3 regions of the Corallincola platygyrae genome follow, and region 2 is predicted to be linked to each of the others. Evidence: riboswitches for the same ligand, from Rfam matches in the RefSeq annotation. Region 2 holds a riboswitch; each other region holds the start of a gene.
The links. Region 2 has a riboswitch for cobalamin ahead of ABEA14_RS09405 (ABC transporter ATP-binding protein). Riboswitches for the same ligand answer to the same signal wherever they lie in the genome.

Region 1 (3,280 bases), on a different contig from region 2:
GGATATTCGCCATAACAAATAAAGCCGCCGCTACTTATCGCCGGGTAGGCCATTTCAAAATCCAGCTTGTCGAACGGATTTACCTTTTTCTCAACATCCAGATGGAAGCTGTTGGTGTAGTAGCCCTTGTCAGTGACGCCATCGATCACGCCGTAACTGATGGTGTCCAGTCGACAGAAGCGACTACACAGATTTTCACTCGGTGTAGCATACAGGCTGAAACCAAACCCGGTTTCACGCTTCCAACGTTCGGTCGCCAACCTTAAGTGGGCAACAATCGCCTGAGCTTTTTGCTGGCGGGTGTTATCGTCAAATAGATGGTCATCAGCGCCAAACAGGGCATTGACGGTTTCATGCAAACCGATATAACCCAGCGAAATCGACGCGCGACCATTCTTAAACAGCTGGATCACGTCATCATCAGCCTTCAGCCTGACGCCGCATGCACCTTCCATGTAAAGGATTGGGGCGACGCGTGCTTTTACGCCTTCCAATCGCGCAATACGGGAGTCCAGCGCTTTTTTGGCGAGTAGCAGTCTGTCGTCCAGTAGTCGGTAGAACAGGGTCTCATCACCCTGAGCCTCCAGTGCTAAACGAGGCAAGTTGAGGCTCACTACACCAAGGTTGTTGCGTCCGTCATGTACCTCTTCGCCTTGCTCTTCATATTGGCCAAGGAAGCTCCGGCACCCCATGGGTGTCTTAAATGACCCAGTGACATTGACAACCTGCTCATAGTTGAGGATATCTGGGTACATGCGCTTACTGGCACATTCCAGCGCCAAATGTTTGATGTCGTAGTTGGGGTCGTCCGCCAATCGGTTTAAGCCCTGCTTAATTACGAAAACCAGTTTGGGGAAAACGGCTGTTTTTTTGTTTCGCCCTAAACCGGCAATGCGGTTTTTCAATATAGCCGTTTGGATCAGGCGCGCTTCCCAGCTGTCGCCCAATCCAAAACCAAAGGTCACAAATGGGGTTTGGCCATTGGCGGTATGCAGCGTATTTACTTCGTATTCCAACGACTGAAACGCATCAAAACACTCTTTTTCAGTCAGTTGCCTAGCATAGGCTTCTGCGTTATCGATTTTCCACTCGTTGGCGATGGCCAAGTGTTTTTCATAACTGGCAGTGACATATGGACTGAGTACTTCATCGATGCGGTTAACTGTGGTGCCACCGTAAATATGTGAGGCAACCTGAGCGATGATCTGGGCAGTGACCGCCGTAGCTGTAGCGATGGACTTAGGCGTATCGATTTCGGCATTGCCCATCTTAAAGCCGTTTTCCAGCATGCCCTTCAGGTCAATCAGCATGCAGTTGAACATGGGGAAGAAGGGTGCGTAATCGAGGTCGTGGTAATGCAGCTCGCCTTTGTCGTGTGCCGAAACAACATCCTTCGGCAGAATATGGCGACGGGCATAATGTTTAGCAACAATGCCTGCCAGCAGATCCCGCTGGGTAGGGATAACCTTGCTGTCTTTATTGGCGTTTTCATTGAGCAGGTTTAGGTCGCTCTGCTCCATTAAACCACGGATCTCCTGGTTTAATTGGCTGGCTTTTTCTCGGGCCAGGTCACGGTCGTGACGATATTCGATGTACGCTCGTGCAACGGCCTTTTGTTCACTCGCCATCAGACAATCTTCGACTGCCTGTTGGATCTCATCGATATGAAGGTCGATGTTGTTGGAAAGTCGACTGATCGCTTGCTCTGTGACTTTTTCAGCAAGTTCGCTTGAGCCAATACCCACGACCTGACAGGCACTTTGTACCGCGCTTTGAATTCGTTTGGGGTTAAAGGGCGCGCGACTTCCATCTCGCTTGATCACGACTTGCTGCATTGGTCTCTCCAGAGCTTAATTAGTTTTGTTATTGAGAGCCGTCTGGGAGTTTGTGGGGTAGGGCATGCAGACATATCTGCGCTGTCGTCGCAGATAGAGATACTTGCATGGCTGGTACACCCCGCCCAGCGTGGCTCGCTCTGATCCCGGCAGGTCTCCTGGCTTCTGGTATCGGAATTGACTGCCGCCTTCCCAGCCCTGATATAGTTCTGAGCCAGTGACGTTGCCTGATTGAAACAGGCATGAGGATGCAGTTTTCCTACCAGTTACAGTTACGGGGGTAGCTTCGGCTTGGCACCGAATTCCCTATTATCCACCTGCAAACGTTGTTAGTGCAGCTTTGGACCGAAATCCTATATATAGTGGCATCTATTTTTTGCTGGCACTAGATGAGGTGTTTGGGTAAGTAGGGCTTCTTTGATTCAAGACAAAAATGCGGAAGGTGTTTTAATAACTGCATGAAAGTGTGATGTTGAATGCAACTCAACAGCCTTCTTGATTGTTTGGCACTAATCACCCAATGCGATCTCGTGAAATCTGGCAGGTAGCGCTCGCGACTGCTTCGCGGGTCTGTGTTACCTTGCTATCCGTTTCTGACGTAACTAACTGTCTGGTGACCACTCATGCCTTTAAAAAAATCCTATCGAGTCATTACCGCGAGTGTTTTAGCGCTATCTTCCACACTAGCGTTAGCCAGTGAGCCCCCGTTGGTTTCAGTCGCCAGTCAGGATGCGTTTTTTGAAAATCTAAGCAAGCACTGCGGAAAGGCGTATCAAGGTAAAATCACCCTGGATAACGACCCAAGTGACGCCTTTACAGATAAACAGCTGGTGATGCATGTAAGGCGTTGCAGTGACGCACAGCTGCAAATACCTTTTCATGTAGGTGATGATCATTCTCGCACCTGGATCCTGACCAAAACTGGCTCAGGTATTTCTCTTAAGCATGATCATCGCCATAAAGATGGCAGCCATGATGAGCTGACAATGTATGGTGGCCATACACTGGATGCTGGCTGGCCTCAGGTGCAGTCCTTTCCTGCCGATCAACCCACTAAAGAGATGTTTGTAGCCGCAGGCATTCCCCAATCCAACGGCAACATGTGGCAGATGTATATTTATCCCGAAAAATTTACCTACCGACTGGTGAGAGAGGGGAGAGAATTCAGAGTGGATTTTGATCTGACTAAGTCGATCACGCCACCAAAGGCGCCTTGGGGGTATGAGGATTAGTTCATAGCCTTGGCTGTATGTTGTTTCTGTCTGCGTATGCATAGCCTTCGATGACATAAACAAAAGGCCGCGAATGCGGCCTTTGTGCAGTGATTATAGATTAGTGAGTTAAGTCCTCTGTGTGAATTATTTCACTTGGTTTGGCTGGTGGTAGCGAGTCAAGCTTTGGCCTATTGGCAGCCTTTGCAGCAATTTTTTCTAAGTTTTCAGAAA
Region 2 (3,280 bases):
GTTCCTTGGACCATCAGGGTAGGAGCATATTTACGCTGGCTCATCAGATCCCCTTACTGGCACGGCGGCGCAAAATGATCAGGAAGAACAGGCTGCCCAACGCCGACGTAATGACGCCAACCGGCAGCTCCTGATCGGGCAGTAGCTTCCTAGCCAGCACGTCGATCCAGACCATAAACAGGCCTCCGGTCAGACAGGTAGCCAGCAGGTTGCGCATCACATTGACGCCCAGCAGCATGCGCACCAGATGTGGGATCATCAGACCAACAAAGGCGATACCGCCACAGTAGGCCACCAGGGTCGCTGTTATCAGTGAGCTGAGCAGTAACATGCCGATGCGAAGTTTGGCGACATCGACACCCAGAGTGCGTGCACTCTCTTCACCGGCTAAAACGGCGTTTAATTGGCGAGCAAAGCCGAGAAACAGCACTAAGCTGGCGCCGGTTATTAGCAGCGGCAACCAAAGCGTGTCCCAGCTGGCACGAGTAAAACTGCCCAACGTCCAGAACAACACTGAGGCTGTGGCTGACGGTTCGCTGGTGTAGAGTGCTAGGCTGGTGACGGCGCTGAACATAAATGAAATAGCCACACCAGCCAGCAACATACGCTCGATTTGGTTGCCTCCGGGGCGGCTGCTCATGGCGACTACCAGAGCAACCGACAATGCACTGCCCACGAAGGCACCCATGGGCAGGGCGATAGTTGCGCCGAGGCCAAGGACTGCAATCACCATGACGGCACCAAATGAAGCGCCAGACGAGATCCCAAACAGGTAGGGATCGGCCAGAGGGTTACGAGTGACGGTTTGAAGCACTGCGCCGGAAAGTGCCAGGCCGGCCCCAGCGATAAACGCAAGCAGAACCCGGGGTAGGCGAATGTCGATAATGATCTTCTGTTTGATATGGCTGATATCGCATCCGCCACCCAACTGCGCGCAGGTGGCGCGCCATACATCGGCAAACTCTATTTGCGCGGCGCCGAAGCTGGCTGCCAGCATGGGTGACAGCAGGGCGATAATCACGAGAGCCGTGATGGCCGAAACGCGAAACATCGGAAAGCGCCAGAGCAACTCAGTCATCGGACACCCCAGACGAGTTGTTGCCATGATCGCCGGAACGGTATCCGTAATGGTAAGTGATCCTTGGGTGGCCATGGTCTGGGTGGCGGTCAATACTGCTGCAGACGCCAAATACGTTGGCCAGAGTGGCCTCAGTTAGCACTTGATCCGGAGAGCCTTGCTCAACCAGTTCTCCCTGATTGAGTAACAGCAATTGATCGCAGAATGCACTGGCTAAATTCAGATCATGGATGGAGGAGAGCACTGTGGTTCCCAGATGTTTGGCTAGCTCCAATACTTGGATCTGGTACCGCACATCCAAGTGGTTAGTGGGCTCATCCATCAACAAGAGTTTGGGGCGTTGCACAATGGCGCGGGCAATAAGTGCACGCTGTTTTTCACCGCCTGAGAGTTGGTCAAAAGGCTGTTTCGCCAATGCCGTCAGGCCGACCTGATCAATTGCATCATCGACCAGCGCGAGGTCCGCGGCGCTGTCAAACTCGAATGCGCGCTTATGCGGGGTGAGTCCCATGCGCACCACATCGCGCAACCTTAAACCAAAGTTGCCTGTGGTTTCCTGCAATACCACAGCAATCTGGCAGGCAATTTCACGGGCCGAACTGTGCCATATATCTTGACCATTTAGCTGTATACGCCCCTGCGTAGGACGGTTAACTCGGTACAGACAGCGCAGCAAACTGGATTTACCGGCTCCGTTGGGGCCAATCAGACCGACAAAGCTACCTGGGGCGATTGCAAAACTTATATGCTCAAGAATGGCACGCGCATCTGCCTGCCAGTGCAGATTCTCAACCTTAAGCAGTGAGTCTGCATCAGCATTGGCTGACTGCGACTGTCTTTGCGACGTTCGGGTGGATGTTTGCAACGTGATCCGCCTGGTACCTGTATCAGTATGCGTATACGGACAGATATTTGCTGAATACCAAATACGGGTCAGGTGGCGGGGTCATCAGGTGGCGCGCAGATGGCGCAAGACTGGATAACACTGCCCTGAGTAACCCGCTCAGGAAAAGCAAAAAGCCGTGTTTATACTTGCAGAGGCAGGTCTCCTGGCTCACAGCATTAGGACGTTTCGTCCCGGCTACATACCTTCCCAAACAACACAATCTGTTCAGTGGTTTCTCAAGTTGAGATTGTAGCGCTCTGTTCACAGTTGCGGGTACAGCCGCGGTATTACACCGCGTTCCCTTTTAAGCCTGTATGGCACCTTTGCAAGGTGTGTTGCTGCTGTCTCTGAGTTATCAGTTTTTGCGCAAGCCAACACATCAATGGGGCGAGATTATCCGGTAAAACTTATGTAACAACAAGTTTAGAACGCTCGTTTATGTAAAGGCTAGTGAGCCCAGGCCAACCCCACTACCGAGCCATTTTCGTAATGCCCACTGCGAACAGGGTGCAGGGGGAGAGAAGCTAACCCTTGAAGCAAGATCGCCAGTACGGATCCGTGAGTGACCACGGCGACGGCCTGGTCAACATGGTTGCCAGCGATATCCGCCAAGGTTTGTTCGCTGCGATGCCAAACATCTCTGACACTTTCGCCTCCCTGCGGCGTCGCGTCTGGTGAGCTATCGACGTGCAGATTACATAAGGCCAGTTGTTGTGCTGTCATTTCTGTCAGCTGCATCCCCTGAAGTGGACCGAAGTGGCGTTCTCGCAAACCTGGTAACTGGGTCAATGACAACTGGTGTCGGTTGGCAATCAATTGTGCAGTATCGTTGCAGCGTCCTAGGTCACTGGTGTAAATGGCACTCAATTCGGTACCTTCTAATAGCCTGGCGGCTTGTTTTGCCTGGTCCCAACCTTTATCGGTTAACGGGCTGTCGAGGTGCCCTTGCAGGCGAAGGGATTGATTCCATTCCGTTTCGCCGTGCCTGACCAGGTAGAGGTGTGTTATCGCCATCTCAAATCATCATCCATGTTACGTCTTGGGTAGCAATAGTGCTGCCAGCCACATGCTCATCGTGATGCTGGCTAACATCGTAGACAAAAGTACCGCGGCTGCCACTTGCGGTTCAGCCTGTTTATGCTGATGGGCAAATGCATAGGCGTTTATTCCCACCGGTGTAGCAGCTAAAAGAATGACAACTGCACCCACCTCGTAATCACTCGGCCGCCACCAATACCAAGTCATGACCCAAACCAGTAATGGCATCAAAATCACTTTAAGAGCGCTCATCACTATGACCCGAAAGCCGATGCCTT
Region 3 (3,280 bases), on a different contig from region 2:
AAGGCGTCATATAGACCGGGCACATCTGATGGGCTAAACAGAGAAATGTCGCCATTCTGCAGCAGACGCTGGTACATCAAACGGTTTAGCTGCACCCCGTAATCCAGATGACGGACACGGTTCTCTTCTACGCCCCGGTTGTTCTTCAGCACCAGTAGCTCTTCCGCTTCCAGGTGCCATAGCGGATAGAACAGGGTCGCAGCACCGCCGCGCACACCGCCCTGAGAACAGCACTTCACTGCGGTTTGGAAGTGTTTGAAGAAAGGAATACAGCCGGTGTGGTTGGCTTCGCCGCCACGAATTGGCGAGCCCAATGCACGAATACGACCACCGTTAATACCGATGCCCGCACGTTGACTGACGTAACGCACAATCGCCGATGTCGTCGCGTTAATGGAATCCAGTGAGTCACCGCACTCAATCAATACACAGGAGCTGAATTGGCGAGTCGGGGTGCGTACACCCGCCATAATTGGCGTCGGCAAAGAGACCTTAAAGGTTGATGCCGCCTCATAGAAGCGACGCACATAATCCAGGCGAATCGCTTTGTCGTAATTGGCGAACAGGCAAGCACCGATCAACAGATAGAGGAACTGTGGGCTCTCGTAGAACTCGCCCTTCACCCGGTCCTGCACCAGATACTTGCCTTCCAGCTGTTTCACCGCAGCATAGGCAAAGGTCAGATCTCGCTGATGGTCGATAAAGCTGTCCATCAAGGTGAACTCTTCCATGCTGTAATCCTGCAGCAGCTGGGCGTCATAACGCTGCAGGTCAACCAAACGACCGACATGCTGGTACAGCGATGGCGGCGCATACTGACCATAGGCCTTTTTGCGTAGGTGGAAGATAGCCAGGCGAGCAGCCAAGTATTGATAGTCAGGGGTTTCTTCAGAGATAAGATCCGCTGCCGACTTAATCAGGGTTTCGTGGATCTCCGTGGTGGTAATGCCATCATGAAACTGCAGGTGGGCTTTCAGCTCGACCTGACTCACAGATACCGTATCCAGACCTTCGGCGGCCCAAGTCAGTACTTTGTGGATCTTATCGAGATCTAATGGCTCATGGCGGCCACTTCGTTTCGCTACAGAGATATTCTTGCTGTTCACCTTGTCGAGCTCCTTTAACGACAAGGCAGGGGGAAGGTATGACGCCAGCCATGCAAATGATCGGGCGCCAACGTTTGTGTCTGGGCCAGGTACCGAGCATGGTCGAGCCACACACCGGATCACCCCGCCCGATGTTTGGTTATTCAGAAGTTGAGTGCTGATAAAAAGACTGCGAAGCACTCTTCACGGCAGGTCTCCTGGCTCTTGCGTCGTTGCCTTTGTTCGCCTTCCCAGAGGGGACTCCAGTGGCTAAAGAACATGGCTCTGCAATTACAGTTGCGGGGGCAGCTGTGGCTTAGTTTGGGTGGCTGTTTTCCACCTTACGCACCACATTCCCTATTAATCCGCGGTCTCTTTGTAGAAAGAGTCCTAAGGAACCGTTCGGCACATATAGTGGTTTAAGAATTGATTTAGGTCAACATATTGTGTCTGACAAATGAGAGAACGGTGATTTGTTGCACAAAGGTCGGGCAAAAAATCGGCGGTGATGTGTGGATCTGCAGCCACACAACCACCGCCGAATATTGTCAGAACAAGCAGAAATCACTGGTGCACTATCATGCCCTTCATGCTGTAAAGCACAAACAGCACCTCTTCCTGAGCGCGCTGGCCTACCTCGTTTTTCTGCAGTGCCGCTAAAGCATCATCCAAAACCGCAACAAACTCTTCGACGTCAATGTTCATTCCGGTGTGGGCGGTTTCCATATCTTGGCCCTCATATACCTGAGGGCCACCGGTACCTGTGATAAAAAATGCGGCGGCGCTGGCTTTCAACGCGGGAATATCGACGTTGGCGAATCGTTTGGAGATTCGGGGGTTAGTACAGTGGTTATCTACTACATCGCTGGCGATCCGGGTGATGCCTTCGGTACCACCCAATCTTTCATAGAGTGAAGTCGTCATCAAAGACTCCTTACTTTTCGTGCGTGTATTGAACGGTACTAGAAAGTTATAGCACTCCTTGGCAATTCTGCCCCGCCCAAGACATGCCGCCGAGTAGACACAAAAAGCATTAGCCAATACGAGTTCATGACGATAGCAATCTAGCCCTAAAACCGAAACCTAAAACCGAAGCCAAAAACCGCAACCCAAACTTTTAAGTCTGGCGCACTTCCATGCTTCATCCAGCCCCACCCTGCTTAACCGTAACCAAGCTTGCGCCCAATCAAACAACGCGCCAGTAAGCATCAGTTCCGACCGAAATCCACTCTCCAGTGGCTAGGCTCAGGATTGGACCCCTTTCTCAAGGCAGATGGATATGGCCATTTTCAAACGATCCTTCCGACTGATACACGGTATTTCAAAACTGATGATGGTGTTTATGCCGCTGGTGATATTGGCATGTGTGGCCATGGCTATATTTCATATTCACCAAGGGGCCAAACACTACGGCGCCATCGTCAAAAAGGACTCGGCACTGGTCGGCAGTGCCTATCACCAGATCGAAGACAACATTAAGCAACTTTCAGGTATCCAAGAGCTTAAGAAAGTCGAAGAACAATGGGTTTTAATCTACGACCGAGTGAAGTTGGAAGTAGAGAAAGACAAACAGATAATTGACGACACGTTCAAAGCCGAATGGGCAAAGATTAAAGCAGATGCAGCCAAGATTAACTCTGCGCTGGATGAAGTAAAACGCGAAACAGATCAGCTGGTGCATACGGCTCACCAGGTCTCCCATGCCCTGTTTGGCTTATTCGGTTTTCTAAAACCTCTGCTGAATGCGATAGCCAACAATGCATTGAGCGTCTTGGTTAATTCAATAAATCAGTCAGTTGGCGAAGTCGCCCTACTCAGCGGTGAGGTTGCGAAAATGATTGAAGATGGGGTTCAGGCCATAGAAGTTGAGCAGTTAGAAGAGCTGACAGATCGCCTGTTAGCCCTAAATACCAGCATCAAAGCCGACCTGGAGCTGCTTAACCTGTCACTGGACGAGCTGCGGGACCTGAAAGAAAAGTTGGCAGAGCAGAACCAACATCTACTGGATGAAAACGGTCTCCCCATTGGCTACCAGTTTGTTATCTATGGCCTGATCGCGTTCTTCCTGTCTCTGTTCTACTTTGCCTATCTCTATCTGCGTCACTGGTTCCTGGACCCGCTGGTTGAAGCAGTACAAATCATCAAGCTGGCTTTTGAACCTATTCCCGAAACAGAGTAAACCAGAGACAAAAAAG

Region 1: another riboswitch for cobalamin. It lies ahead of nrdD (anaerobic ribonucleoside-triphosphate reductase); the one in region 2 lies ahead of ABEA14_RS09405 (ABC transporter ATP-binding protein).
Region 3: another riboswitch for cobalamin. It lies ahead of nrdA (class 1a ribonucleoside-diphosphate reductase subunit alpha); the one in region 2 lies ahead of ABEA14_RS09405 (ABC transporter ATP-binding protein).

The regions. Positions count from the first base shown of each region.
Region 1 is NZ_BAABLI010000016.1:123,696-126,975, forward strand. It holds gene nrdD (anaerobic ribonucleoside-triphosphate reductase) at 1-1,835, opposite strand, end outside; cobalamin riboswitch at 1,967-2,200, opposite strand; gene ABEA14_RS14585 (hypothetical protein) at 2,459-3,067, shown strand; gene ABEA14_RS14590 (hypothetical protein) at 3,168-3,280, opposite strand, start outside.
Region 2 is NZ_BAABLI010000011.1:43,526-46,805, reverse strand. It holds gene ABEA14_RS09415 (cobyric acid synthase) at 1-44, opposite strand, end outside; gene ABEA14_RS09410 (FecCD family ABC transporter permease) at 44-1,078, opposite strand; gene ABEA14_RS09405 (ABC transporter ATP-binding protein) at 1,071-1,943, opposite strand; cobalamin riboswitch at 2,101-2,304, opposite strand; gene ABEA14_RS09400 (histidine phosphatase family protein) at 2,412-2,978, opposite strand; gene ABEA14_RS09395 (AEC family transporter) at 2,997-3,280, opposite strand, start outside.
Region 3 is NZ_BAABLI010000008.1:254,852-258,131, reverse strand. It holds gene nrdA (class 1a ribonucleoside-diphosphate reductase subunit alpha) at 1-1,106, opposite strand, end outside; cobalamin riboswitch at 1,277-1,503, opposite strand; gene ABEA14_RS06805 (group I truncated hemoglobin) at 1,650-2,009, opposite strand; gene ABEA14_RS06800 (hypothetical protein) at 2,365-3,264, shown strand.